2 regions of the Afifella sp. JA880 genome follow, and region 2 is predicted to be linked to the other one. Evidence: predicted binding sites of a transcription regulator. Region 2 holds the regulator's gene; the other holds the start of a gene.
What was found. The regulator LexA, encoded in region 2, represses DNA repair genes until DNA is damaged. The targets are predictions, from matches to a motif close to TGTTCNNNNTGTGTTCNG.
Positions count from the first base shown of each region.

Region 1: the regulator LexA is predicted to act here: its motif matches at 10,952-10,969, upstream of NYQ83_RS00720 (single-stranded DNA-binding protein).

Region 1 is NZ_JAOANH010000001.1:130,214-145,285, reverse strand. It holds gene NYQ83_RS00770 (LysE family translocator) at 1-448, opposite strand, end outside; gene gyrA (DNA gyrase subunit A) at 466-3,279, opposite strand; gene NYQ83_RS00760 (MarC family protein) at 3,545-4,180, shown strand; gene NYQ83_RS00755 (type 1 glutamine amidotransferase domain-containing protein) at 4,256-4,819, opposite strand; gene NYQ83_RS00750 (hypothetical protein) at 4,884-5,543, shown strand; gene NYQ83_RS00745 (DUF1127 domain-containing protein) at 5,647-5,805, opposite strand; gene NYQ83_RS00740 (potassium channel family protein) at 5,983-6,735, opposite strand; gene NYQ83_RS00735 (NUDIX domain-containing protein) at 7,010-7,462, opposite strand; gene uvrA (excinuclease ABC subunit UvrA) at 7,486-10,368, opposite strand; gene NYQ83_RS00725 (VOC family protein) at 10,486-10,911, opposite strand; gene NYQ83_RS00720 (single-stranded DNA-binding protein) at 11,082-11,567, shown strand; gene NYQ83_RS00715 (cytochrome-c peroxidase) at 11,665-12,729, opposite strand; gene NYQ83_RS00710 (cation diffusion facilitator family transporter) at 12,954-13,913, opposite strand; gene trmFO (methylenetetrahydrofolate--tRNA-(uracil(54)-C(5))-methyltransferase (FADH(2)-oxidizing) TrmFO) at 14,106-15,072, shown strand, end outside.
Region 2 is NZ_JAOANH010000001.1:362,008-377,079, reverse strand. It holds gene lpxB (lipid-A-disaccharide synthase) at 1-736, shown strand, start outside; gene gltA (citrate synthase) at 749-2,044, opposite strand; gene gltX (glutamate--tRNA ligase) at 2,246-3,670, opposite strand; gene NYQ83_RS01825 (ComEC/Rec2 family competence protein) at 3,768-5,966, shown strand; gene lexA (transcriptional repressor LexA) at 5,995-6,708, opposite strand; gene glp (gephyrin-like molybdotransferase Glp) at 6,810-8,015, opposite strand; gene moaC (cyclic pyranopterin monophosphate synthase MoaC) at 8,012-8,494, opposite strand; gene trpC (indole-3-glycerol phosphate synthase TrpC) at 8,491-9,303, opposite strand; gene trpD (anthranilate phosphoribosyltransferase) at 9,300-10,340, opposite strand; gene NYQ83_RS01795 (anthranilate synthase component II) at 10,337-10,957, opposite strand; gene trpE (anthranilate synthase component I) at 11,068-12,576, opposite strand; gene NYQ83_RS01785 (peptidylprolyl isomerase) at 12,578-14,461, opposite strand; gene tpiA (triose-phosphate isomerase) at 14,596-15,072, shown strand, end outside.

The DNA.
Region 1 (15,072 bases), 230 kb from region 2:
CGAGCAGAAGCGTCTGCATCACCGCCGAGCCCGTCGGATCGATGAACTGCGGAATGAGAGCGCCGAAAAAGAACAAAGCCTTCGGATTCGACCAGATGACGATAAAGCCCTGCCAGAACCAGTTGCGCGTGGCCTTGGCGGCATCGGCATTCCCGAGCGTACCGTCGGCACGCCAGAGCTTGATCCCAAGCCAGATGAGGTAGGCGGCGCCGACAAGCTTCAGCCAGAAGAACGCCTCACCCAGGAGCGCGACGACCGCCGAAAACCCGAAGGCGAGGATAGCGACCATTATGGCAATGCCGGCCTGCGTGCCAGCGACGTTCATCAAACCAGCCCGTGCACCGTGGCGCATGGAATTGGCGATGATGACCGTCACCGTCGGTCCAGGGACGATCACGACGGCGATGCACGCCGCAAGATATGTCAGCCAGCTTGCAAGATCGATCATAGGCCCCCCCTCGAGCTTTACTCCATTGGCGGTTCTCCCGTGTCTCCGCCGTTCTCGCCGTCCTGCGGATCGGATTCGGGGGCACTCTCTTCGCCACCCTCTCCGTTTCCGTTGAGCTCGTCCTGCGCGCTCGCCTCCGTGATCCGCTCGACGGACACTACTTTTTCGTCTTTCGCGGTGGAAAAGACAATAACGCCCTGCGCCGCGCGCCCAGTGATGCGAATGCCGGCAACCGGCACACGAATGAGCTGACCGCGATCGGTAACGAGCATGATCTGGTCGCCTTCCTCCACGGGGAAAGACGCCACCAGCGGCCCGTTCCGCTCATTCACCACCATGCCAATGATGCCTTTGCCGCCACGTCCGGAGATCCGGTATTCGTGCGACGACGTCTGCTTGCCGTAGCCGTGTTCGGAAACGGTGAGGATGAACTCTTCCGCAGCGCTCATCTCGGCGTAGCGCTCCGACGACAATGCGCCGGCCTCTGCCTCGACCTCGTCGCCCTCCTCGATGACGTCTCCTGCATCGCCGTTATCGGCCTCACCGGCGACAGCACGCCGCATCTTCAGATAGGCGCTGCGCTCCTCCGGAGTTGCCTCGAAATGCCGGAGGATCGACATGGAGATGACGCGGTCACCCTTGCCGAGACGGATCCCGCGCACGCCGACGGACGAGCGTCCGGCAAAGACGCGCACGTCCGTCACCGGGAAGCGAACGGATTGCCCGAAAGCGGTGGTCAGCATCACGTCGTCGTCCTCGGAGCAAGTCCAGACGCCAGCGATCGCATCGCCGTCATCGAGCTTCATCGCAATCTTGCCATTGCGATTGATGTTGACGAAGTCGGCAAGCGAATTTCGCCGCACTGTTCCGCCTGTCGTGGCGAACATCAAATCGAGCCGCTCGAACTCTTTGTCGTCGTCGGGAAGCGGCAGGATCGTCGTGATCGTCTCGCCTTCCTCCAACGGCAGGATATTGACGAGTGCCTTGCCGCGCGCCTGCGGCGCAGCCAGCGGCAGACGCCAGACCTTGAGCTTGTAGACGATGCCGCGGGAGGAGAAGAACAGGACCGCCGTATGCGTGTTGGCGACAAAGAGACGGTTGACGAAATCCTCCTCGCGGAAGGACATGCCCGACCGCCCCTTGCCGCCGCGACGCTGAGCCCGATAGGTCGCAAGCGGGACGCGCTTGATGTAGCCGGCGTGGGACACGGTGACGACCATGTCTTCGCGCTGGATCAGATCCTCGTCCTCGAGGTCGCCACCGCCCTCTTCGATCACCGTGCGACGGGGCGTCGCGAATTCCGCCTTCACCGCCGACAGCTCGTCTTTGACGATGCCGAGGATCCGCGCCCGCGAAGCCAGGATTTCGAGGTACTCTTTGATCTCGACCGCGAGCTTGTTCAATTCGTCGGCGATCTCGTCTCGGCCGAGAGCCGTCAGGCGCTGCAGACGCAGATCCAGGATGGCGCGCGCCTGCTCTTCCGAAAGGCGCACGGTCCCGTCTTCCAGAACCATATGCCGCGGATCGGCGATCAACCGCACGAGAGGCGCAACATCCTTGGCAGGCCAGGCCTTTGCCATCAATTGCTCACGCGCCGTCTGAGGATCGGGCGCAGCCCGGATCAGCGCAATCACCTCATCGATATTGGCCACCGCGATGGCCAGACCGACGAGGACATGGGCGCGATCACGGGCCTTGCCGAGCAGGAATTTCGTACGACGACCGACCACTTCCTCGCGGAACGAGATGAAGCTCGTCAGGATGTCTCTCAGGCCGAGCTGCTCGGGGCGTCCGCCGTTGAGCGCCACGAAATTCGCCCCAAACGTCGTCTGAAGGGGCGTGAAGCGATAAAGCTGATTGAGCACAACATCGGCGACGGCGTCGCGCTTCACCTCGATGACGACGCGCACACCCTGCCGATCGGATTCGTCGCGGATGTCCGAGATGCCCTCGAGCCGCTTCTCTCGCACGAGCTCGGCTATTTTCTCGATCATCGCTGCCTTATTCACCTGATAAGGCACCTCGGAGATGATGATCGCCTCGCGATCGCGAGCCCCCGTTTCGATCGCCACCTTGCCGCGCATGACGATCGAGCCGCGGCCGGTTTCGTAGGCAGAGCGAATGCCCGCTCGCCCAAGGATGACACCGCCTGTCGGAAAGTCCGGACCAGGGATGAGATCCATGAGATCGAGATCGGAAACCGTGGGGTCGTCGATGAGAGCAACGCAGCCGTCGATCACTTCGCCGAGATTGTGCGGGGGAATGTTCGTCGCCATACCGACGGCGATGCCGCCAGCGCCATTGACGAGGATGTTTGGGAAGCGCGCGGGAAGAACGACGGGCTCCTGCTTGCGCCCATCGTAGTTCTCCTGGAAATCGACGGTGTTCTTGTCGATGTCCTGCAGCATCGATTCCGCCGGCTTCGCCAGGCGGCATTCGGTGTACCGCATCGCCGCGGCAGGATCGCCATCGAGCGAACCGAAATTGCCCTGCCCGTCGACGAGCGGCAGGCGCATCGAAAAATCCTGCGCCATGCGCACGAGCGCATCGTAAATCGCCTGGTCGCCGTGCGGGTGGTAGTTACCCATCACCTCACCGACGACGCCCGCGCATTTGCGGTACGCTCGGTTCGAGGCGATCCCCATTTCGTTCATCGAATGGAGAATGCGGCGGTGAACGGGCTTCAGGCCGTCGCGAACGTCAGGCAGCGCACGGCTCACGATCACGCTCATGGCGTAATCGAGATACGAGGTGCGCATCTCATCTGTGATGGAGATGGAACGGATGTCGCCGCCGCGGCGTCCGTCGGAAGGAGTCTTGGCGTCAGTCAAGGAAAGAATCGAGTGCTGTGATGTGTGGCCCTCTTTCTAGCCGGAATCGGCCGATAAGCCAAGTCGAGAGCAAGTGTAATACATTAAACAAATCAAAGGCTTATAAAGGTGTCTGACAGTTTCGTTGCGCCAGGCCGCGACGAAGCCCCGATTCCGTCCGCAAAAGCCGCCTGAAACGGCGACGACGGGCGCGAAGCCGCGGCTTTTCGGGGGATCTCCATCGCAGGCATTTCTCCCTTATCGCGGGAGTGATAGGAGCTCGCGCATGGAACAGCTCGTTACCGCTTTCGTCACGCTCTTCGTCACCATTGATCCCGCCGGATTGGCGCCTCTCTTCCTGGCGCTGACGGCCGGCATGAACCGTGACCAGCGTCAGCAAGTGGCGCTGCGGGCGACGTTGATCGCACTTCCGATTCTGGTGATCTTTGCGCTCGCCGGATCAGCAATCCTGACGGTCTTCGGCATCACGCTGCCAGCCTTCCGCATCGCAGGCGGCATTCTTCTCTTCGTCATCGCCTTCGAAATGATCTTCGAAAAACGCCAGGAACGCCACGAGCGCAGCGCGACGCGCGTCCTCACCTCGGAAGATATCGGCCACATCGCCGTCTTCCCCCTGGCGATTCCGCTCATAGCCGGCCCCGGCGCCATCTCCGCGACGATCCTCGTCGCCAGCAAGAATCCGGGATTTGTCGGCATGGCCGAGCTCATCCTGGTGATCTTCGCCATTCTGGGGCTCACCTTCTTCGTCCTCGCGCTCGCAGAACGCATCGAGAAACTGATCGGCGAGACCGGGCGCATCGTGATCACGCGGCTTCTCGGCGTCATTCTGGCGGCACTCGCCGTGCAATATGTGGCCGATGGTGTTCTCGCATTCCTGGATGCGCACCAGAGCCCGCTTTGAACTCCAAAAGAAAAGGCCGGCGTAATGCCGGCCTTCCCCGAACTCCTGACGCGAGCATCTCGTCGAGAACTGCTCTTACGCGGCCTGACGCTGCGTATGCCGGCCCTCGGCGATTTCCTCCGCCACTTTCGCACAGAAGGCATCGAGGTCGCCCGGGTTGCGGCTCGTGACGATGCCTTGATCGACGACGACTTCCTTGTCGTGCCAGTTGGCGCCGGCATTCATCACATCGGTCTTGATCGACTTGTAGCTCGTCATGTCGCGACCCTTGGCGACACCTGTCTCAACAAGGAGCCACGGCGCATGGCAGATGGCACCGATGGGCTTCTTCTGCTCATAGAACGCGCGGATGAGGGACAGTGCCTTCTCTTCCACCCGCAGGAGGTCGGGATTGATCTGACCTCCCGGAAGAACCAGCGCGTCGTAATCGTTGGCGTTGACCTCGTCGAGCTTCCGGTCGACAGGGACTTCTCTGCCCCAATTGTCCTTATCCCAGCCCTTGATCGCGCCTTCCTGCGGAGAAACCACATGGACTTCGGCACCCGCCTCACGCAGCTGCTTCAGCGGCACCTCAAGCTCAGACTGTTCAAAGCCGTTGGTTGCGAGAATGGCTACTTTTTTTCCGGTAATATCGTGCATGTCTCAACTCCTTGAATATCTCGACGGCTTGCCCGTCTCTTCGATGATTCAACGACATACCCGGATGCGAGTTCCGACCTTTTCCGACCGCAGCGGCTCACTTAGACTGCCGGCGATGTGGCGGTGGACAATCCTCTTTCTTGCGCTCGCCGGCCTTACCCTTGCCGGCTGCACGAGCGATTCCGAGACCATGCGGATGCGGTGGTACGAGGCCCGCAAGGCGCAGCCGCCAAAGGGCGACAAGGTCTATGTCTGCCACGCCTTCAGCTGTCTCCTGACGACACCGGTGCGGTTTTCGCCGAAGGAGATCAAAATGCTCTCAGGGCCTTTCCGCGGCGTCGCCAATGCGCAGGAAGAGCGCCGCGCCATCTCCAAAGCCGTGCAGATTTTCGAGCACAACGTCGGACGGAAAATCGGCACCTCATCAGATCTGGGCGGCTTTGAGAAAGTCGGCGGCGGAGATCCGACCCAAATGGACTGCATCGACGAGGCCACCAACACAACGAGCCTGCTCGTCTTTTTGCAGGAGCACGGAGTGCTCAAATATCACACGGTCGCCGAGCCGGTCGCCAGAGGCTTCTTCCTCGACGGGCGCTATCCCCACGCGACCGCCGTCGTGATCGACACCCGGTCCAAGCAACGCTGGTCGATCGATTCCTGGCCCAACGCCAATGCCGAGCCACCCGTGATCATGACGCTCAAGGATTGGTTCGCCGAGCGGTAAGGCGGGGCGAACACCTCTCCACAAACGAAGCGCACAAACGAAAACCGCCGGCGAAGTCTCGCCGGCGGTCTTCAACCCAAAACCTGGCCTCAGAGGCCGTAAATCAGAACGTGGCTTCCCGCGCCACGCGGCGGATTTCGCCCGGAGTGATGCCGATGTCGTGCAGCTCACGAACGGAGAGCCCCTGCAACTCCTTCAGAGTGCGCTGATAGCGGCGCCAGCGGCGGAAGCGACCAAGCAGGCCCTTGGAGGACGTGCCCATAATGAACCTCGGAATGTTTTATCTAGCGTTTGACGAGGCGGATATAGCGATACCCGCTCCGCTTTTGCAGTGCACAAATCGCATGGCTGGGATGCCGAAAAGGGAGGCAGTTGCCGCAATTTTGTAACCTTATCCGCCTGCGTAAGAGGCAGTTTCCGTTCGCGGGTATTTTTGGGCTCAGAAACGGCCCTCATCCGGGATGTTGAGGAGCTCGCCGCAGGCCTTGCAGTGAACCGCATCGACCTCGTGGCGTTGCAGACCGCAGCTCGGGCACGTGAAGCGGATCTTGCGGGGGCGCAGGAGGACCTGCACGAGGCGCAGGAACAGCGTGACCCCAAAAATCATGATCACGACAGCAACCAGCCGCCCGCTCGTGCCGCCGAGCGTGATGTCGCCAAAACCCGTGGTCGTCAATGCGGTGACGGTGAAATAGAGGGCATCGACATAGTTGCCGATTTCCGGATTCTGCCGGTACTGCGTCTCGTAGACGATGCCCGTCATGATGAAGAGAAACACGGCCAGATTGGCGAGCGCGATGATCGCTTCCTCATTTTGCCGAAAGAAGCGGCTGCGTTTTCGGAAGCGGACGAGCACGTGATACGTGCGCAAAAGCCGCAGGGTTCTGAGGACCCTCAGGAAACCTGCACCTTCATCGGCAAGCGGTAGCAAAAACGAGACGATCGCGGCGACATCTGCCCAGGTCGTGGGATGCGCTAGATAGGAAAGGCGACGCCGGCTGATGAAAAGCCTGGCCAGAAAGTCCGCCAGGATGACGAGGCCCAGTCCGAAATCGAACCACATGAGCGGGCGCGAATACGGCACGAAAGACGTGACGACGACGAACGCGAGCGTCGCGCAGTCGAAGATCAGGAGCCCTAAGCGAAAATAATGGGCGCGCCGGCTATCACCCTCGTAAAGCCGCGTCAGCAAACTGCGCAGCCCCGGCGGGTTACGCCCTGAGGATGCGCCTCGCGGTCGCTTGTCGGGCAATCGCCGATCTCGTCTTTCTTCCAAAGCGATTTCCCTCAACGCCCTGCGGCCAACGCGCTTGTTCATCATGGGTTCGCCGCCATGGCCACGCAACACGCCACGGCGTTCGCGAGGCCTTTGCAGCAAAAAAGGCCGTGGGTGCACAACAAGAGCACCGCGATGGTTGAAACGTAAAGAGAGCTGCACACACCGGCCAGCCACGCGTGCAAGCCGCTCACATCACGTCTTCCAAGGCAATGAGGATTGGCTGCTGGCTTTTGAGGATCTTGCTTCGCGCCTCCTCCATGGAAAACCACCCGGCGCGATCGGCTTCGGGAAAGGCCCGCCGCTCGCCGGAGTGCGGCGGCCATTCCATTTCAAAAACGTTGCTCTTGAACGCGCCGAGGTCGAAATCCCCCTCAAGCGCAAAAACCTCAACGCGCTTGCCGCCCGCCTGCCTGAACTCGCCCAGCCAAAGGAGCACGCCCGTCGGCACACATCCTGTGTCTTCAGCGAACTCGCGTCGGGCGGCCACCTCCGCAGCCTCCCCGTCTTCTCGGAGCCCCTTGGGGACCGACCACGCGCCGTCATCCTTCTTCGCCCAGAACGGGCCACCTGGATGAACGAGCAGCACTTCGGGGCCGGAAGGTCCCCGGCGGAACATCAGAATACCTGCGGAGCGGAGAATCGTGCGCCTCGTCGCCGGACGCGCTATTCCGCGGCTTCCGAGCGCCGCATGCCACGTTCCAGAATCGGCTTCAAAAACTGACCTGTGTAGCTCCGCGGCTCTGCCACGACCTCTTCCGGCGTGCCTGCCACCACGATCTCACCGCCGCCGTCGCCACCCTCGGGCCCGAGATCGATGATGTAATCGGCCGTCTTGATGACATCGAGATTGTGCTCGATCACCGCCACCGTATTGCCCTGCTCGACCAGCTCGTGCAGCACTTCCAGAAGCTTCGCCACATCGTGGAAATGCAGACCGGTGGTCGGCTCGTCGAGGATGTAGAGGGTGCGCCCGGTCGCACGCTTCGACAATTCCTTGGCAAGCTTCACGCGCTGCGCTTCGCCGCCGGAAAGCGTCGTCGCCTGCTGGCCGATGCGCACATAGCCGAGCCCCACACGCGCCAGCGTCTTCAGTTTGTCGCGCACGGCGGGGATCGCCTGGAAGAAGCCGACGCCTTCCTCAACCGTCATATCGAGGACGTCCGCGATAGACTTCTCCTTGAACGTGACTTCCAAAGTCTCGCGATTGTAGCGTTTGCCGTGGCAGACGTCGCAGGTGACATAGACGTCCGGCAGGAAGTGCATCTCGATCTTGACGACACCGTCGCCCTGGCAGGCCTCGCAGCGTCCACCTTTGACGTTGAACGAAAAACGGCCCGGCTGGTAGCCGCGCGCCTTCGCCTCCGGCAGCCCCGCAAACCATTCGCGGATCGGGGTGAACGCCCCCGTATAAGTCGCGGGATTGGAACGCGGCGTGCGCCCGATCGGCGATTGATCGATGTCGATCACCTTGTCGAGATGCTCGAGCCCGACAAGCTCCGCATGCGGGGCAGCCTGTTCGCGCGCACCGTTGAGACGTCGCGCCACCGCCTTATAGAGCGTGTCGATGAGGAGCGTCGACTTGCCCCCACCCGAAACACCGGTCACGCAAGTGAAGGTGCCGAGCGGAATTTTCGCCGTAACATCCTTGAGATTGTTGCCCGTCGCGCCGACGAGCTTCAGCCAGCGCTTCTTGGCGGCCTTGCGGCGCGCCTCCGGAACCTCGATCGCCCGCGTGCCGGACAGGTACTGGCCTGTGAGCGAGGCCGGACTTGCCATGATATCGCCGGGCGTACCCTCCGCCACCACCTCGCCGCCATGGATGCCCGCGCCGGGCCCCACATCGACGACATGATCGGCCGCCATGATCGCATCCTCGTCGTGCTCGACGACGATGACGGTATTGCCGAGGTCGCGCAGATGCTTGAGCGTCTCCAGAAGCCGGGCATTGTCGCGCTGATGCAGGCCGATCGAGGGCTCGTCCAGCACATAGAGAACGCCGGTCAGGCCCGAGCCGATCTGGGAGGCGAGCCGGATGCGCTGGCTCTCGCCGCCCGATAACGACCCGGAATTGCGCGACAAGGTCAGATAATCGAGCCCGACATCGTCGAGAAAGCGAAGCCGCTCGCGAATTTCCTTGAGAATGCGCAGCGCGATCTCATTCTGCTTTCCGCTCAGCTTTTCCGGCAATTCCGTGAACCAGCGGTTCGCCTCGCGGATGGAAAAATGTGACACCTCGCCGATGTTGAGGCTTGCGATCTTCACCGCGAGCGCTTCCGGCTTCAGCCGCAGGCCGTTGCAGGACGCGCATGGCGTCGAAGACATGTACTTGCCGATCTCCTCGCGCATCCAGGCGGAGTCGGTTTCCTTCCAGCGCCGCTCCAGGTTCGGGATAATGCCCTCGAAGGTCTTCTTCGCCTGATATTTTCTGAGCCCGTCGTCGTAGACGAGAGCAACCTTATCCTTGCCGGTGCCATACAGGATGGCCTGGCGGGCATTTTCCGGCAGCTCCTCGAACGGAACGGTCAGGCTGAAGCCGTAATGCTGGGCGAGCCCCTCGAGCGTCTGCAGATAATAAGGCGAGCTCGATTTCGCCCAAGGGTGGATCGCCCCCTTGCGCAGGCTCAAGCGCGGATCGGGAACCACGAGATCGGGATCGATGCGCAGTTCGGATCCGAGCCCGTCGCAGGTCGGACAGGCGCCGAAGGGATTGTTGAACGAAAACAGCCGCGGTTCGATCTCGGGGATCGTGAAGCCGGAGACGGGACAGGCGAACTTTTCCGAAAATACGATCGATGCCGGCGGCTTCCCGCCTTCACCCATATCCGCGAACTCGGCGACGGCGATGCCATCGGCAAGCCGAAGGGCCGTCTCCAGAGAATCGGCAAGCCGGCTCCCGGCATCCGCTCGCACGACGACACGATCGACGACGATATCGACGTCGTGCTTCAGCTTCTTGTCGAGCGCCGGCGCCTCGGCGATCTCATAGAACGTTCCGTCGATCCGCGCGCGCTGAAAGCCACGCTTCATATATTCAGCGAGATCCTTGCGGAATTCGCCCTTGCGGCCACGCACCACCGGCGCCAGCAGATAAAGCCGCGTCCCCTCCGGCAAAGCCAGAATGCGATCGACCATCTGGCTGACCGTCTGACTTTCGATCGGCAAACCCGTCGCCGGCGAATAAGGAACACCGACGCGCGCAAACAAGAGCCGCATATAATCGTAGATTTCCGTCACCGTGCCGACGGTGGAACGGGGATTGCGCGACGTCGTCTTCTGCTCGATCGAAATTGCCGGTGACAGGCCGTCGATCTGGTCGACGTCCGGCTTTTGCATCATCTCCAGAAACTGGCGCGCATAAGCCGATAGCGATTCGACGTAGCGCCGCTGTCCCTCGGCATAGATGGTATCGAAGGCGAGCGAGGATTTGCCCGAGCCAGAAAGGCCCGTCATCACGATCAGACTGTCTCGCGGCAGATCGAGATCGACGTTTTTGAGATTGTGTTCGCGCGCGCCCCGCACGGAGAGCGTCTTTTGCGGATCCGTCATGGCCGTTCCGGAGGATGGTGATGCGGGCTGGCTCGCCCGATGCTTATTTAGTGCAGCCGGAGTGATGGAAAAACCCCGTCCTTCCCGCTTCGCGATATGTGCGCTCTCGGACGCCGATCATTCGCCAAGTAGGACACGCCCATCCGCATCGATCGTCCAAAACGGGTTGTGTGCAACCTCCCACAAATGTCCGTCGGGGTCGGCAAAATAGCCCGAATATCCACCCCAGAAAACTTCCTCGGCCGTTTTGACGACCTCGGCTCCCGCCGCCTCCGCCTCCTTCAAGACGACGTCGACCTCTTCGCGACTTCTCGCATTGAAGGCCAGCGTGATGCCCGAAAATCCGGATCCGTCCGGGTCGACTTTGGCATCGGCCGCCAGCGACGTCCGCGGATAAAGCGCCAGAACGAAACCGTTCAAATCATAGAACACCACTTCTTCGTGGGCGTTCGCACGTTGCCAGCCGAGGCCATCTTCATAAAACTGCCGCGCGCGTGACAGGTCGCTAACGCCCAGCGTCACGACACTCAATCTCTGTTCCATAGGCCCGCCCCTCGTCCGATGATCTTGCGTGATGTCGCTAGGGAACATACAGTGAACGGCATCCAGCGACAAGCGTCTTTGCAGGGGCCCGTTTACAGTTCGGCGGCGCTTGAGTGAAAAGGGGCAACCTTTGGCCGCTCTCGGCGGCTCCAGAAACCAGGGAGAATTTCATGGCCGGCAGCGTCAACAAAGTCATCTTGATCGGCAATCTCGGGGCCGATCCCGAAATCCGGCGCCTGAACGATGGCCGTCCGGTGGTCAATCTGCGGATCGCGACGTCTGAGAGCTGGCGCGACCGCAATTCCGGAGAACGGCGCGAGCGCACCGAATGGCACCGCGTCGTCATCTTCAACGAAGGGCTGGCAAAGATCGCCGAGCAATATCTGCGGAAGGGCTCGAAGGTCTATCTCGAAGGTCAGCTGCAGACGCGCGAATGGGAAGACCAGTCGGGTCAGAAACGCTTCTCGACCGAGGTCGTGTTGCAGGGCTTCAATTCGGCCCTCACCATGCTCGACACGCGTGCCGGCGGCGGCGGTGGCAGCTATGACGCCCCCTCCTCCGACCGGGGCGGACGTTCGGATTTCGGCTCTTCGGGTCCGATGGAAGGTGGCCGCGGCTCCTTCAAGGACGACCTCGACGACGAAATCCCGTTCTGATTTCGGGTCGGCAGAGAAACAGCAGACAAAATGAAGGGCCGCTCACGCGGCCCTTCGCTCATATGCCCGGGGTTGGGCCTTTCGGAAAACCTTTGGCTCAGTTGTTCTCCTGTCCCGGAACGGTCAGCACCGGACGCGGGGTCTCGTCCGTGCTCGCCGGCAAGATCGGATAATCGACCTGCGGCTGCTCGCCCGTCAGCGTGTGCAGGAACGCCACCATGGAATCGACTTCATCCTCGGTGAGCTCCGTGCCAAGCTGGGCCGTCGCCATCACCTGCACCGCCTGACGCAGGCTCCAGACCTGCCCACTGTGGAAATAAGGCGCGGTCAGCGCGATATTCCGCAATGTGCCGGCACGGAAGACATATTCATCCGTTGCCGTATGCGTCACCGCGAAGCGGCCCTTATCGTCCGGCGGAAGGATGTCCGCACCCGGCTTTTCCACGACGCCGAACGGGAAATAATCCTGACCGCCGACATTCACGCCGGAATGGCAGGAGACGCAGCCCTTATCCATGAACAAGGAGAGACCGTGCTTCTCCTTGTCGTTCAGGGCATTCGCGTTGCCGTCGAGGAATTGGTCGAAGCGGGAAGCCGGCGTCACCAGCGTCACCTCAAAGGCCTCGATCGCCTTTGCGACATTGTCGAGTGTGATCGGATCCTCGTCGCCCGAAAACACGACGTCGAAGCGATCCTTGTACTCAGGCATGCTGTTCAGAACCGCAACCACCTCATCAGGGGTGGAGTTCATCTCCACCGCCGCCTGCATCGGCCCGACGGCTTGCGCTTTCAGATCTTCCGCCCGTCCGTCCCAGAACTGGGCGATGTTGAAGACGGAATTGAGAACCGTCGGCGCATTGCGGGGGCCGCGCTGCCAGCCATGTCCGACAGAGGTCGGCTGCAGATCCGTTCCGGCCAGGCCAAGATTGTGGCAGGTGTTGCAGCTCAGAAGGTGAGAAGAAGACAGCCGCGGATCGAAATACAGCATCTTGCCGAGTTCGACCTTCTCGCGGGTGATGGCGTTGTTTTCGGGGGCCTGCACCATCGTCGGAATCGGATCGAAGAAGCCGTTGGCGTCTTCCATCAATTTCTGGTCGTCCGCAGCATAGGCCGCAGTGCCTAGCCCGGCCGTAAGTAGGAGCGAGACCAGCAAACGTGTCATCGCGCTCTCCATTCATTTGCGAGAGAGCCACGGGATATGAGACGTCAAGGCGAGCACGACCGGCGACCGTCGGGTCGGCTCGTGGCTTTTGGCGTTCAAGGCCCGCGACCCAGATCGCTGCCTCAGGTCGCGGACCAACTCTAGCAGCAGGGGATGGGCTACTTTTGACTTATATCAATTCTAAGGTAAGCTCGTCATTCTGCCGCATCTGGCCGCTCCTCGCCTCAGTGGGACGCAGCACTGCTCCGCCGTTCTTCCTCGACCGCAATTTTGTGATCACCCGCAGATTGCACCTCGATGAAGAGACGCCGGATTGTCGGGATGCGTGCCTTGATGGCCTTTTCCAGACGCGTGATGGTGGCTTCGACGCGCCCGGCCGGCATATCGTCCTCAAAGTCGACCGAGAGCGCCAGCAGGATGTCGTTGGGTCCGCGGTGCAATGTCCTGAGTTCGTTCATTTCACGAACACCTTCCTCCCGCTCAACGATCTCACGCACCGCAGCGACCGTTTCCGGTGCCGCCGACTCGCCGATCAACAGGCCTTTGGTTTCGATCGCGAGAAGCACGGCCGTCGTCCCAAGAATAATACCGATCCCGATCGAGGCGGCACCATCAAGCCACGGAAGGCCGAGATAACTGGCGAGAAACACGCCGATCAACGCAACGACGAGACCAAGGAGCGCCGCAGTATCTTCGTAAAGCACCGTGAAGACGGTGGGGTCCTTGGAATGGCGAACGGCCTCGAAGAAATTGTGCCCTTCGTTCCTCTGGCGACGAAACTCGCGGTAGGCAACGGTCCATGACGCGCCTTCGAACACGATCGCCAGCGTCAGAACGATGTAATTGACGAATGGAGACGTGATCTCGTTGGCGTCGGTTATCTTGTGCACGCCCTCATAGACGGAGACGCCAGCGCCGACCGCAAAGATCAGGATCGCCACCACAAAGGCCCAGAAATAGATCTCCGCGCTGTAGCCGAAGGGATGCGCGCGATCCGCCGGACGAGACGCTCGCTTCATCCCATAGAGAAGAAGCCCCTGGTTGCCGGTATCGACAACCGAATGGATGCCTTCCGACAACATCGCCGAGGACCCTGTGTAGGCGGCGGCACCGAACTTCGTGATGGCAATCGCCAGGTTTCCGACAAGCGCCGCATAAATCGCCTTTTTCGAACTTCCCGCCATCTCAACCCCCGTTTTGTCGCCTTGGACGGCTATTGTTGCACTGCCTGACAAGCATCATATGGATTCGCGCAGGCACCCTGCCTCTCCCCTTGCGATCTCGTTGGCAAGCGTCAACATGCACAGGCGTGAAGCGTTGCATTCGACATATTCCCCCCAGCGACGAACGAAGCAGCAGAAGCTGAGAGACACGAAATGACGAGACCCATCCATGTTATCGGCGGCGGCCTCGCCGGCTGCGAAGCCGCCTGGCAGATCGCCGAAGCCGGCATCGCCGTCGTGCTGCACGAAATGCGGCCTGAGGTCGAGACGCCGGCCCACAAGAGCGACGGTCTCGCCGAGCTCGTCTGTTCGAATTCGTTCCGCTCTGACGATTCCACGAGCAACGCCGTCGGTGTCCTGCATGCGGAGATGCGAGCCGCGGGTTCGCTCATCATGCGCGCGGCCGACCGCCATCAATTGCCTGCCGGCTCGGCGCTTGCTGTCGATCGCGACGGTTTCTCCGAGGCTGTGACACAGGCCATTGCCGATCATCCCTTGATCCGAATTGAACGCGGCGAGATCTCCAGCCTGCCCAATCCCGACCAGCCGACCATCATCGCCACCGGCCCTTTGACGAGCGGCGCGCTCGCGACCGCAATCCGCGAAGCGACGGGCGAAGACCAGCTTGCCTTTTTCGACGCAATCGCACCGATCATCCATCGCGACAGCATCAACATGGATATCGCCTGGATGCAGTCCCGCTACGACAAACCCGGGCCCGGCGGTGACACGGCCGCCTACCTGAACTGTCCGATGGACCGCGCCCAGTACGAGGCCTTCATCGAAGCCCTACTTCAAGCGGAGACCGCCGATTTCCGCGAATGGGAAGAGGATACGGCCTATTTCGAAGGCTGTCTTCCGATCGAGGTGATGGCGGCGCGCGGAGCTGAAACCCTGCGCTGGGGTCCGATGAAGCCGGTCGGCCTCACCAATCGGCACAAGCCGGAGGAGAAGCCCTGGGCTGTCGTGCAGCTCCGCCAGGACAACCAGCAGGGCACGTTGTTCAACATGGTCGGCTTCCAGACCAAAATGAAATACGGCGAGCAGACCCGTATTTTCCGAATGATTCCGGCTTTAGAGAATGCGGAATTCGCGCGTCTCGGCGGCATTCACCGCAACA
Region 2 (15,072 bases):
GGTCCACAAACGCCTGGGCGGGCCGCCTTGCACCTATGTCGGCCATCCGTTGATTGAAAACCGTGAGAAACTTCGCCCGGCGTCTGGAGAAAGGGCCGGCCTCGATGCCAAACCGCACGTTCTCATTCTGCCGGGCAGCCGTCTCAGCGAAGTGAAGCGGCTGATGGAGCCGTTCGGTGAAACGGCGCGCTTGATCGCGCAGTCAAAGCCCGACGTGCGTTTCGTGTTACCGGCCGTCACCCATCTGCGGCCGGAGATCGAAAGACGTGTGGCGGATTGGCCTGTGAAGGTGGACCTGGTCGTCGGCGAAGAGGCAAAGCTCGCGGCCTTCCGACAGGCGAGCGCCGCGCTCGCGGCCTCTGGAACCGTGACGCTCGAGCTTGCGCTCGCCAAAGTGCCGATGGTTGTCGCCTACCGTGTGGAATGGCTGGCGCGCAGCCTCAAATGGCTTTTGAACGTGCACTCGATCGTGCTCGCCAATCTCGTGCTCGGCGACAATACGGTGCCTGAGTTCCTGGACGACGCCGGCTCTCCCGAAATGCTCGCCCGAGAGATTCTTGCGCTGTTGGAAGAGGGGCCGGCACGTGAGGCGCAGATGTCCGGTTTCGCGCGCCTCGATGCGCTGATGGAAACGCCGGATGGCCAGACGCCGAGCGAGCGAGCTGCGGATATCGTTCTCGACTATGCGCAAAAAGGAAAGGCGGCCAGTGGCCGCCCTTCCAGCATTTCGCAGTGAGGCGAGGAGGCCTCAGGCTTTCCGGTCGGACAGATTGACGTAATCGCGCTTCGGCGAGCCCGTGTAGAGCTGACGCGGACGGCCGATGCGCTGGCTTGGATCCTCGATCATTTCCTTCCACTGGGCAATCCAGCCGACGGTGCGAGCGACGGCAAAGAGAACCGTGAACATCGTCGTCGGGAAGCCGAGGGCCTTCAGCGTGATGCCCGAATAGAAGTCGATGTTCGGGTAAAGCTTCTTTTCCAGGAAATACTCGTCGGTCAGCGCGACGCGTTCGAGCTCCATGGCCACATTCAGAAGCGGATCGTCCTTGACGCCGATTTCTTCGAGAACCTCGTGGCAGGTGCGCTGCATGATGCGCGCGCGCGGGTCGTAGTTTTTGTAAACCCGGTGCCCGAAGCCCATGAGCCGGAACGGGTCGTTCTTGTCCTTCGCACGACCTACGAACTCCGGAATCCGCTCCGGCGTGCCGATCTCCTGCAGCATGTTGAGGGCGGCCTCATTGGCGCCGCCATGCGCCGGGCCCCAAAGGCAGGCAATGCCCGCAGCGATGCAGGCGAACGGATTGGCGCCCGAGGAGCCGGCAAGGCGTACCGTCGAGGTGGACGCGTTCTGCTCGTGATCGGCGTGGAGGATGAAGATCCGATCCATGGCGCGCGACAGGATCGGGTCGACCTCGTATTCCTGGCAGGGAACCGCGAAGCACATCCGGAGGAAGTTCGACGCGTAATCGAGGTCATTCTTCGGATAAACGAACGGCTGGCCGATATGATATTTGTAGGCCATCGCCGCGATGGTCGGCACCTTGGCGATCATTCGCAGCGATGCGACCATGCGCTGATACGGATCGGCGATATCGGTGGAGTCGTGATAGAAGGCCGACATGGCACCGACCATGGCCACCATGATCGCCATCGGATGCGCGTCGCGCCGGAAGCCCTGGAAAGAGCGGGACATCTGCTCGTGCACCATCGTGTGGTGCGTGACGCGGTAGTCGAAGTCTGCTTTCTGCTCCTTCGTCGGCAATTCACCGTAGAGAAGCAGGTAGCAGGTTTCGAGAAAATCGCCGTGCTCGGCAAGCTGCTCGATCGGGTAGCCGCGGTAAAGAAGGGTACCTTCGTCACCGTCGATGTAGGTGATTTCAGATTCGCAGGCGGCCGTTGAGGTAAAACCAGGATCGTAGGTGAACCGCCCTGTTTCTCGATACAACGATGAGATGTCGACGACCGATGGCCCGATTACTCCCTCGCGAACCGGGAAGTCCCAGTTCTCGTTACCGATGCTCAAGGTCGCCTTGGAGTCGCTCATACACTTCACCCCTTTGTGGATCGACACAAGACTCCAGCATGCGCAACTTGGGCTGCGCCTCCCCCCGGAAGAGTCCGCGTCGTGGATGTTTAGCTGTCCGAGTGCTATCGGCTTTTGCGCTGCACCGCAAGATGAGAGCAGGCGCTGAGCTTACGTGAAGGGCAGGGCGTTGCCTGAGGTGGCAGCGCCCCACCATGAAGCTTACGCAGCGCTCGCCTGATCGCCGATGCGGGCGAGCGTCTCGTCGCGTCCAAGGGCGAGCATCACGTCGAAGATCCCTGGCGAGGACGTCGAACCTGTCAGTGCAGCGCGCAGCGGCTGTGCGAGCTTGCCGAGCTTGACGCCCTCAGATTCTGCGAGATTACGCACCGCTTCTTCGAGGGGATCGGTTTCCCATGCGCAATGGCTGAGGGCATCGCGCAGAAGACCGAGGCGACGGCGAGCATCGTCGTCGAGAAGGCCTGCTGCCTTGGTGTCGAGCGTCAATGGCCGCGCCGCAAACAGGAAGGCCGCGTTGTTGGCCAGTTCGACCAGCGTCTTCGCACGCTCTTTGAGACCCGGCATGAGTTGCATGAGCTGCGAACGCTGCGCCGCACTCAACTCTGCGGGAAATGCCGGCGGCGTCTCCATCTCGGGGAGGATCTTGAGCATGTCGGCAACGAGCCGCTCGTCGTCCGCCTGGCGGATATAATGGCCGTTCAGATTTTGCAGTTTGACGAAGTCGAAGCGCGCCGCGCCCTTGCCGATCGCGTCGAGATCGAACCATTCCGTCGCCTGCTCGGAGGAGAAGATCTCCTCGTCGCCATGGCCCCAGCCGAGGCGTGCGAGATAGTTGCGGAGCGCCTCGGGCAGGTAGCCCATCGCCCGATACGCTTCGACGCCGAGCGCCCCATGACGTTTGGAGAGTTTGGCGCCGTCCGGACCGTGAATGAGCGGGATATGCGCCCATTGCGGCACCTGCCATCCGAGCGCTTCGTAGATGATGCCCTGTCTGGCGGCATTGGTGAGATGGTCGTCGCCGCGAATGACGTGCGTGACACCCATATCGTGATCGTCGATGACGACGGCCAGCATGTAGGTGGGCGTTCCGTCCGAGCGCAGGATGATGAAATCGTCGAGGTCGCGGTTCGGGAACGTGACGCGGCCCTGAACGTGATCTTCGATGACCGTCTCTCCGTCCTGCGGAGCCTTGATGCGGATGACCGGCTTGATACCTTCCGGCGCTTCGGACAGATCGCGGTCGCGCCAGCGCCCGTCATAACGGGGCGGGCGACCCTCGGCGCGTGCCGTCTCGCGCATCTCCGCCAGCTCTTCCTGGGAGGCATAGCAGCGATAGGCGTGGCCGCTCTCAACGAGCTGCCAGGCCACCTCGGCATGGCGGTCCATGCGGGCGAATTGTGAGATCGGTTCACCGTCCCAATCGAGGCCGAGCCAGGAGAGCCCGTCCAGGATGGCCGCAATGGCGGCATCGGTCGAGCGCTGGCGATCGGTGTCCTCGATCCTGAGCAGCATTTTACCGCCGCGGCCCCGCGCATAGAGCCAGTTGAAGAGCGCCGTGCGTGCGCCGCCAATGTGCAAAAAGCCGGTTGGCGAGGGAGCGAAGCGGGTAATCGGATGAGATGACATGGTGGTTTTGGCTGGCAAAAGGGCGGGGCGATTGGTGGATGCCCGGCCCGCGTGTAAGATGGCCTCGGTCTAGCCACAGCGCCGGGTGCTTGCAAGCATGGAACCGAGCGGCGGACAGTCAAGCGCGGCGGATGGGGAGCGGCCTTCGCAGGACGATCGCCGTATCGAAGGCTTCGTGCCGCCTGGCCGGCTCAGGCGCTTCCGCTACGGCGTGGCGTCTCACACCGCGCATCTCAGAGCACTGGCTGCCCGCGATTTCGAGGAGCGGCGCGGCTTTCTCTTCCTGGCGGTTGGCTTTTCTTGTGGCGCGGCCGCCTATTTCATTTTGCCGCGCGAGCCTTTGCTTTCCGCGCTTCTGCCCGCAGCCCTGGCTGCGGCGAGTGCCGCATGCCTCGCGTGGTGGCGCGGTGGCGGCGCCTATCCGTTGGTGCTCCTCGCCTGTTTTCTGGCCGGGATGTCCGCAGGCAAGCTTCGCGTTGAAAGCCTTCGCGCGCCGGTGCTCCAACATCCGCTGAGCACTGAAGTGACCGGCCGGGTGGTGGCTGTCGAAACCCGCGCTGAACGAACGCCGCGGGTCGTCCTCGACCAGGTGCGCATTGAGCGTCTTTCGGCCGAAGAGACGCCGCACAGGGTCCGGCTCACCTTGCGCACCGATCTGCCGCCGATTGGCGCAAGGGTGAAGGGGGCGGCGCGGCTGGCACCGCTGCCGGGCCCGGCGATCCCTGGGGGCTACGATCCTGCTCGGGCGGCGTTTTTCGATGGGATCGGCGCGTCGGGTTTCGTCTTCGGCACTCTGACGGTCGTCGAACCACCGAGCGGCGTCCATGTGTTCCTGGCGATTGCGGCCATCCGCCGAGCGATCGCAGAGCGGATCACCGACGCGGTGGCAGGCCCGCCCGCCGCAATCGCGGCAGCACTTCTCGTCGGCGATCGTGGCCAGATCGCGGATGCGGACGTCGACGCTCTGCGGATCGCGGGGCTTGCGCATATCCTCGCGATTTCGGGCCTGCATATGATGCTGATTGCCGGCACGGCCTTCTGGCTCGTGCGTGCGGTGCTGGCGTTGTCGGAACATATGGCGCTCGTTCTCCCGATTCGAAAAATCGCAGCGGCCGTAGCACTCGCCGTCGGCGCCTTCTATTTGTCGATCTCCGGTGGCAACGTGGCGACGATCCGCGCCTTCGTGATGCTTGCGGTCATGCTGACGGCCGTTTTTCTGGATCGTCCCGCTCTCTCACTGCGCAACCTCGCGATTGCAGCTTTCGTGGTCGTCGCGCTCCAGCCCGAGAGTGTGCTCGAACCGGGCTTCCAGATGTCCTTTCTGGCCGTCGCCGCCTTGGTGGCAGCCTGGGAAGCCTGGCGCGACCGTCCGCGCCAGGATCTTGCTGAACCCGCCCACGGGCTCTCGCGGCTTCTCCGCAGGCCTGTCGTGGCGATCGGTGCCGTCTGCTTGACCACGCTCGTCGCCGGTCTCGCCACATCGCCGTTCGCGGCTTTCCATTTCGGACGGCTCGCGTCCTACTCTCTCCTCGGCAATATCATTGCGATGCCGCTCGTCTCGCTCATCGTGATGCCGGCGGGGCTCATCAGCCTGATTGCGATGCCGTTCGGTCTGGAAACCGTGCCGTTGACCGTCATGGCCTGGGGCATCGATCTCGTCCTCGCTTCGGCGCATTTCGTAGCGTCATTGTCGGGCGCCACCGTTATCGTCCCGCCGTTTCCCGCGATCGCGCTCATTCTGATGTGCGGCGGGCTTCTGTGGCTCAGCCTCTGGCGCTCGCAGCTGCGCCTCTACGGCGTCGCACCACTCTTGCTGGGGGCGCTGCTTGCATGGCTTCTCGGCGCCAGGCCCGACCTTCTGGTGGATGAGGCGGGGAGGGCGGTTGCTGCCCGTGACGTCGCCGGACACCTCCAAATCGTCGGTGCACGGCAAGGCTCCTTCCTTGACGATGTCTGGCGGGAGGGCGAGGCGGAAGCCGCGGGAACCTCAGGCTTTCGTTGCGACGCCGAAGCCTGCGTTCTGGAGATGCCCGAAGGACTGACCCTTTCGCGCGTCACCGATCCGGTGGCCTTTTCGGAAGATTGTCGTCGCGTCGAGATTATCGTCACGCAGCTGCGCGCACCAAGAGATTGCGCCGCGCGCATCGTCATCGACCGCACCGCGCTCGCCACCCATGGAGCGCACGCTCTCTTTATGGAAATCAACCCCCCGGACGGTGTGGCTCCGCACCTTGACCTTCGCACATCGCGCCCATCCATCCGGCGACCGTGGCAGGGGTCGCCGGCACTCAAATGACGTCGAGGCCAGAAAGGCTGAGAAGCGCTCAGTAGCGGCGCAAAAGCCCTACGAGGCGACCCTGGATGCGGACCCTGTCCGGACCGAAGATGCGGGTCTCGTAGGCGGGGTTGGCAGCCTCAAGCGCGATCGATGCGCCTTTGCGGCGCAGCCGCTTCAAGGTCGCCTCTTCGTCGTCGATCAGCGCCACCACCACATCTCCACTGTCGGCACTGTCCTGACGACGAATGACCACGGTGTCCCCGTCGAGAATGCCGGCCTCGATCATGGAATCGCCGCGCACTTCGAGCGCGAAATGCTCCCCCTTCGAAAGGAGGTCCGGCGGCACGACGATGGAATGGCTCTGATTCTGAATGGCGGAGATCGGAACGCCGGCCGCAATCCGCCCCATGACCGGGACGCTCGCGCCTCGCTCACTCTCTTCGATGGCTTCTTCCTCAACGGGTTGGGGCGCCTTGCCGAGCCGGCCTTCGATTACGCTCGGCGTGAAGCCTCGCTGCTGCGGTCGCCCGAAACTCGGATTGACCGCATCGGGGAGGCGCAGAACTTCCAGCGCGCGTGCCCGATTCGGCAGCCGCTTGATGAAGCCACGCTCTTCCAGGGCGGTGATGAGGCGATGAATCCCGGATTTCGATTTCAGATCGAGCGCGTCCTTCATCTCGTCGAACGAGGGCGGCACGCCCGATTCCTTCAGTCTTTCATTGATGAAGAGCAGAAGCTCGAGCTGCTTCTTTGTCAGCATTGCCGTCCCCTCGCGATGCGAGTCGCGTCTCGTGTACAAATCACGAACGCACACTACCTGTTCATGGCGTGTTCCACAAGTCTTGGGGGCCGTGCGGGAGGTTACGAGAGGGCTTGCGCGAGATCGATGACGGCAACCACATCGCCGGCCCGGGCCGCTGGAGCAAAGGGAGAGCGAATGATGAGGGCGTCCGAACGGGCAAGCGTCGCAAGAAGAGACGAATCCTGCTCGTCAGCGACGGTGACGGCTGTCCGCCCCTGCCACTCAACGAAGCGCGCCCGTAGATATTGCTGGCGGTTGCCGACCTCAGGCAACGCTGCTGCAAGTGGCAACAGGCGTGTTGGCTCGCCGCCTTCGGCACCCTGCATCGCCCCGATAAGAGGCTTCAAAAAGACGAGTGCGCAAATGAGGGCGGAGACGGGGTTTCCGGGCAGGCCGAGCACCCGGGTGCGCCCGAGCGTACCGAACATGACCGGTTTGCCCGGCCGCATGGCGACCCGCCAGAAATCGACCTTGAGACCTTGCTCGGCGAGCGCCGGTTGGACGAGATCGTGGTCGCCGACCGAGGCGCCACCGATCACCACCAGGATATCGGCATCCGCCGCGCCTGCTGCAGCATCGGCAATCGCCTGTTTGTCGTCGACGGCGACGCCGAGATCGCGTGCGAGACCGCCACAGGCCACAACCATCGAGGCAATCGCCACGCCGTTCGAGGAGACGATCTGGTCTGGGCCTGGCTCTTCTCCGGGTTCGACGAGTTCGTCGCCGGTCGAAAGGATGGCCACGATTGGCCTCTGGCGTACCGGAACGATTGCATGGTTCATCGCTGCAGCAAGCGCCGTTTCGCGCGTCCCGATCCGGCGTCCGGCATGAAGAAGCGTCTCGCCCTCCCGGAAGTCGAAGGCCGCGGCGCGTATGTGCCGGCCTGCCGCCACCGGCTCCAGAACCTCGATGCGGTCGCCGTCGGCGCCGGCGTTTTCCTGAATGAGGATGGCATCGGCCCCGTCGGGGACAGGCGCTCCGGTGAAGATGCGAACCGTCTCCCCCATGCCAAGAGTTCCGGCAAAATGGGAGCCCGCGCGTGCTTCGCCGATCTGGCGCAGCCATGCGCCTGAGGGCGTATCCTGAGCGCGTACGGCATAGCCATCCATCGCAGACGCACGGAACGGCGGTTGGTTACGTCTCGCTGCAAGATCGCGCGCAAGCACCCGGCCGCGTGCTTCCGTCAGGGGGACACTCTCTTCCCCGAGGCGCGTGACGCCTTTGAGCATGCGGGCAACGGCATCTTCGACCGAAATCAGGCTCATGGGTCGGAACGCCAATCGCCGGAAGCGCCGCCGCTCTTCTCCTCCAGGCGAATATCGCCAATCGTCATGGCCCGGTCGACGGCCTTCGCCATGTCGTAGATGGTGAGACAGGCGACGGAAACCGCTGTGAGCGCTTCCATTTCGACCCCCGTCTTGGCATCCACACGTGCCATCGCACGCACCCGAAGGCCGGGAAGCTTCTCGTCGGGCAGAATATCGACGGCGATCTTCGACAAAGCCAGAGGATGACAGAGCGGGATGAGATCGGAAGTGCGCTTGGCAGCCATCACGCCCGCAATACGCGCGGTCGCGATGACGTCGCCCTTCTTCATGTCGCCCTCGCGAATGAGGCGCAGTGTCTCCGGCGCCATGCGAACGCTTCCGCTCGCGACGGCGATGCGCGTCGTCACCGCCTTGTCTCCGACATCGACCATTTCCGCGCGCCCATCGTCGGAAAGATGGGTGAGGTGATCTTTCATTTGGCGGCCTGCGGAGCCGGCGAGGCGAGGAGCCGGCGGGTTGCCTCGGCCACGTCGTCGGAGCGCATCAGGCTTTCGCCGACGAGGAAGGCGTGGATGCGGCAGGCTTTCAGGCGAGCGATATCCGCAGGCGAAAAAATACCGCTTTCTCCGACAATTAGCCGATCTTCCGGAATCAGTTTCGCAAGCCGTTCGGAAGTCGTCAGATCGGTGTGAAAGCTGCGCAGATCCCGGTTGTTGATCCCGATCATCGGCGAAGCGAGGGTGAGCGCGCGCTCGAGCTCCGGCTCGTTATGGACTTCGATAAGCACATCCATGCCATATTCGAAGACGCTGTCTTCGAGGGCTTTTGCTTCATCGTCGGAGACCGCAGCCATGATGATCAAGATGCAGTCCGCCCCCCAGGCGCGTGCCTCAGCCACCTGATAGGGCGTGAACATGAAGTCCTTGCGCAACGCCGGCAGGGAGACGGCCGCGCGTGCCGAGGTCAGAAATTCTGGCGCCCCCTGGAAGGACGGGGCATCGGTCAGAACGGAAAGACAGGCGGCGCCGCCGTCCTGATAGGCTTGTGCAAGTTCAGGCGGATTGAAATCCGGCCTGATCAGTCCCTTTGACGGGCTCGCTTTTTTGATCTCGGCAATGAGGCCAGGCTGGTCTGCCTCTGCCTTGCGACGCAGAGCGGCCAGAAAACCGCGCGGCGCTTCCTGATCGGCGAGGCGGGCTTTGAGCTCCTGAAGCGGGATGGCAGCCTCCGCGGCTTCGATCTCTTGCCGCTTGTAGCCTTCGATTTTCTTGAGGATGTCGTTCACGAGGCTGGGGCCGTTTCGTTGGAGACACGCAGGAGCGCTTCGAGCGCAGCTTTTGCCTTACCGGAATCGATCGATTCCTCGGCCATGTCGGCGGCTTCCTCGACGAGCTCGGACTTGCCGGCGACGATCAGAGCGGCTGCGGCATTGGCAACGACCACATCGCGGTAAGGACCGAGCTCACCGTCGAGAAGATCGCGCAGGGCGGCCGCGTTTTCCTCTGCCGTGCCGCCTTTCAGATCCTCCGGCAGCGCTTCTTTGACATCGAAATCCTGCGGATGGACCTCGAAGGTGCGGACATGCCCTTCCTTGAGCTCCGCGACATAGGTGCGTCCGGTGGTCGACACCTCGTCGATGCCGCCGGCATCCCCATAGGTGCCGTGCACCACCCATGCCGTTTCCGCGCCGAGATTTTTTAGCGCGTTGGCAATGGGTTCGACCCATTCCTTAGAGTAAACCCCGAGCATGTAGCGCTTCACTTTCGCCGGATTTGCAAGGGGTCCGAGGATGTTGAAGATCGTTCGCGTGCCGATTTCGACGCGTGAGGGACCGACATGGCGCATGGCGGCATGATGGTTCGGCGCGAACATGAAGCCGATGCCGGCCTCGCGGATACAGCGTGCGATACCTTCGGGCTTGAGATCGACATTGACGCCGAGTGCCGTGAGGCAGTCGGCGGCACCCGAGCGGGAGGAAAGGGCGCGGTTGCCGTGCTTGGCGACAGGAACGCCGACACCCGCAACGACGAGCGCTGCACCCGTCGAGATGTTATACGTGCCGGAGGCATCGCCGCCCGTGCCGACGATATCGATGGCGCCTTCGGGAGCCTCGACCGGCGTCATGCGAGAGCGCATCGATGTGACGGCGCCGGCGATCTCCTCGATCGTTTCACCGCGCACTCTGAGGCCCATCAAGACGGCACCGATCTGTGTCGGCGTCGCTTCGCCCGACATCATCACGTCGAAGGCCTGCTGCGCTTCGGCTTCGGTCAGGCTTTCACGATTGGCCAGCTTGGCAATCAGCGGCTTGAGATCGCTCATGAGAGCACCTTGGGGCTGGCGTCTGCCGCGCCCGTCGTCTGACGGAAACTTGCGGCGAGCTTCAGGAAATTGTCCAGAATGCGATGACCGTGTTCGGAGGCGATGCTCTCGGGGTGAAACTGCACCCCGTAGACCGGATGAGACCGGTGCTGCACGCCCATGATCACGCCATCGGCTGTATGCGCCGTCACCTCGAGGCTCTCCGGCATACTCTCCGGCAAGATGGTGAGAGAGTGATAGCGGGTCGCCTGGAACGGTCCGTTGATGCCGTGAAACACGCCCGCGCCCTCATGTTCGATAAGGGACAGCTTGCCATGCATGAGAGACGGTGCGCGCACCACTTCGCCACCATAGGCCTGACCAATCGCCTGATGGCCGAGGCACACGCCGAAGATCGGCATCTGGCCGTTCGCCTTCTTGATCAAGTCCAGCGAAACGCCGGCTTCGTTCGGGGTGCACGGGCCGGGGGAGAGAATGATGCCTTCGGGCTTGGCAGCGAGCACGTCTTCCGTCGACCATTCGTCATTGCGCAGAACCTTTGTCTCGGCGCCGAGTTCGCCAAGGTAATGCACGAGATTCCAGGTGAAAGAATCGTAGTTATCGATGACGATGAGCATGGGCGGCTCGCGTTTGTCTGTCATCTGCACGGATTAGGCGGGGAGGGCGCGGTGGTCAAGAAACGCCGCGCCGCACGGATGCAAGTGGCCGCTCAGACGCCGGAGACGCGCTATTGTCCGCGGCCGGCCTGGTTGGCGAAGCGGCGCGCCTCTTCGGCCGCGCGAAACAGCGCTTTTGCCTTGTTCACGCATTCCGCCTGTTCTGAATCCGGATCGGAATCGGCGACGATCCCGGCCCCGGCCTGAACATAGATGGTGTCATCTTTGACGACCGCGGTTCTCAAGACGATGCAGGTATCCATGTCACCGTCGGCCGTGAAATAGCCGACGCAGCCGGCGTAAGGACCGCGCTTCGATTCCTCCAGCTCGTCTATGATCTGCATCGCCCGGATTTTTGGTGCTCCGGAAACGGTGCCGGCCGGAAAGCCGCCGGCGAGGGCATCGATCGCGTCGCAATCCTTGCGCAGATCGCCTTCCACGTTGGAGACGATGTGCATCACCTGGCTGTAATGCTCGAGGAAAAATTTGTCGGTCACGTGCACCGAACCGATCTCGGCGACCCGCCCGACATCGTTGCGCCCGAGATCTAGGAGCATGAGATGCTCCGCGAGTTCCTTCGGGTCTGCCAGAAGCTCTTCGCCGAGGCGCTTATCCTCCGCCGCAGTGGCGCCGCGTGGTCTCGTGCCTGCGATCGGCCGGATGGTGACCTTGCCGGCGCGCGCCCGCACCAGGATCTCCGGGCTCGAGCCGACGATGGAGAAGCCGCCGAAATCGAGAAAATACAGAAACGGTGCCGGATTGACCCGCCGCAGAGCGCGGTAGAGCGAGAAGGCGGGAAGCGGGAAGGGCGTTTCGAAACGCTGCGACAGCACCACCTGAAAGATGTCTCCGGCGGCGATATATTCCTTCGCGCGGCGAACCTTCTCTTTGTAGGCTTCCGGAGTGGTGTTTGAGGTGGTGTCCGAAGCGAGCGGCACGTCGGCCGTTTCGACGCCGCGCTCCAGCGGTCGATCGAGCGCGTCGACGATTTCCGTGAGCAGATTGACGGCCGTTTCATACGCCGCCCGCGCCGCGACGCCGGGTGTCGGCCTGACGGGCGTGACGACGGTGAGCTCATCCTTGACCGCATCGAAGACGACAACGGCCTGCGGACGCATCAAGACGGCATCAGGCAGGTTGAGGCTGTCCGGTGGAACGTTCGGCAAACGCTCCATCTGACGCACCATGTCGTACCCGAGATAGCCGAAGACGCCGGCGCCCATCGAAGGCAGATCCTCCGGCACATCGACCCGGCTTTCGGCAAGGAGGGCGCGCAGAGCCTGCAGTGGCGGTTCGTCGAGTGGGGTAAAATCATCAAGATCGGGCGCGTGTGCGATTGCGGCCTGGCTTCCCTCCGCCTTGAATATGAGATCAGGTTGAAGCCCGATCATCGAATAGCGCCCCCGCACGGCACCGCCTTCGACCGATTCCAGGAGGAAGGAATTGGCGCGCCCGGCGGCGAGCTTCAGAAAGGCGGAGACGGGTGTCTCGAGATCGGCAACGAGACGGGTGTAAAGCAGTTGCGCTTTGCCCTCGCTGTAAAGCTGCTCGAAGGCGCCGAAGGCTGGCTCGACTTGCATGTTATTGCTGGCTTTCTCCAACGATCTGCCCGTAGATCGCCTGATTGACGGAGATCGATCGCTCGTTGATCAGATGGGCATTGTAGGCCTGCAAGAGGTCGCCGGCGATGGCTTCCCCGAGGCTGTCCCGCAATTGCGTGGCCCCTGCCGCTTCCTCGAAATACGCGGGCACGGTGACGCTGTCGACGTGCAGGAGGATCCGGTTCTGCGGATCTTTTCCTTCCGCGTTGGCCACGTGATTCTGCGGTCCGGCAAAGGCTTGCGCGACGGCATTCGGGCTGAGGGGGCTGTCGGGCTGCTGCGAGGCCGTGCGCGTCACACCTTCCGCCGTCTCGACGTCCTTGCCGATTTCGGAGGCGATCTCGGATAGCGGTGTCCCGCTCTTGAGACGGTCGAACAGGGCATTGGCGCGGTCGCGGATACGGGTGGCGCGTTGATCGGCCTGCCATGCGGCGACGACCTCCGGCTTGACCTCGTCGAGGGTGCGGTCGCGAGCCGGTGTGGTTTCGGTCACGTCGTAGAAATAGAACGTGTTCGTGCCGACATGGATTGGGTCGTTCTCAAGCCCGACATCGCTTTGAAAGGCGTCGGCGATCAGATCCCGGCCACCCGGCACGGAGACTTCGTTTCCGTCCGGCCCGGTCCCGTCCGCAGCGACCGCGTCGATCTTCTGGTAGGGAAGGTCGAGCTTCTGGGCGACTTCCTGAAGCGTTGCGCCACCGGCGCGTTCGTCCTCGATCTGATCGTAGAGCGAAAGAACCTCGTTGGAGCTTTGGCGCTCGGCCATCTCTTTTCGCAGTTCCGGCTCGACCGCAGAGAACGGTTGGGTGGAGCCTTCCTCGACATTCACAACCTTGATGATTGCCGGTCCGAGACGGGCGTCCAGGACCGGAACCGTTGCCCCTTCCTCTGCGGCAAAGGCGGCGTCAGCGACGCTCTGGTCCACGATTTCGGCCTTTGATTTCAGGCCGAGGTCAACGGCTGTGAGATTTCTCTCGCTTGCAACCTCTTCAAGCGTCTTGCCGGAGGAGATTTCGTCGGCAGCCTTCTTGGCATCTTCGGGATCGTTGAGCCGCAGCTGGAGAACGCGCCGCCGCTCGGGCGTCGAAAAGCGTTGAGACTGGCTGTCGTATTCTTTCCTGACATCTTCCTCGGAAATGGAGGCAGGATCTGCGATGGCGGCCGGCTCGAGCGCGATGATGCCGAGGGAGCGGTATTCCGGCGCTCGAAATTGCGACTGATTGTCCTCAAAGAAGGCCTGAAGGGTTGCATCGTCCGGCTCGCCCACCGCTTCGATCGCGCTCGTATCGACGATCACGTACGAGATCGTCCGCGCCTCGTTCTGATAGCGATAGAAGGCATCGAGCATCGGCTTCGGCGCGCTGACGTCACCGGCTATGGCGGAGGCGATCTGCCGGCGCACCATGCGCTCGCGCATATCGGCGATATAGTCTTCTTCGCGCAGTCCCGCGTTGGCGAGGAGGGTCCGGAAGCGCTGCCGGTCGAAGCGGCCGCCAACCCCCTGGAAAGTCGGATCGGAGGCGATCTCCTGAGCGAGCTTATCGTCGGAGACGCCGAGATTGTATTGCGAGGCCTGGTCGTCGAGGGCGGCTTCTGAGACGAGTTGCGAGAGAACCTGTTGAGGCAGGCCGATGTTGCGAGCCTGCTCCATCGTCATCACTTGGTTCATCTGCTGCGAGAATTGCTGCATGCGCTGGCGCAGCGCGCGGTCGAACTGGACCGCCGTCACCTCTTCGTCACCGACAGAGGCAAGCGTGCCCCGGCCATAGCCGCTGAACTGGTTCGCCACGCCCCAGATACCAAAGCTGACTACCAGCAGCCCCAGGAGCAGCTTGGCCATCCAGCCGCTTGTCGCTTGACGCATTCGATCGAGCATGGAACACCCTCGGCCCAACAAAAACGCCGGGCAAGAGCGCCCGGCCCGCGCATCATAGGCATCGGTCGGTGCCCTGCCAAGCACAGCGCCGCCGCCACTTCAACCCACAGGGACGACGCATCATGAAATGGGTGATCGGCAATTGGAAAATGAACGGCCTTTCGGAGAGCCTTCATGAGGCCCGTTCGATCGGAGACGGCATCGGCGGCTGGACCGGCAAAGTCGTTTCTATGGTCTGCCCGCCCGCGACTTTGATTGCACGCATGGCCATGCATTGTGCTGGCACGCCTCTCGAATTCGGTGGCCAGGACTGCCATGCGAAAGCCTCAGGCGCGCATACTGGGGATATCGCCGCCGAGATGCTGCATGACGCGGGTGCACGCGCAGTGATTCTCGGACATTCGGAACGCCGCACGGATCATAGCGAGACGAACGAAGAGGTGCGCGCGAAGGTCGATGCCGCATGGCGCGCTGCCCTGACGCCGATCGTCTGCGTCGGTGAAGTCGAAGCGGAGCGGGATGCGGGCCGTGCCGAAGCCGTGGTGGAAGAACAGCTCGCCGCCTCCCTGCCGGATGCCCTTCCGGCCCAGGAGAACGAA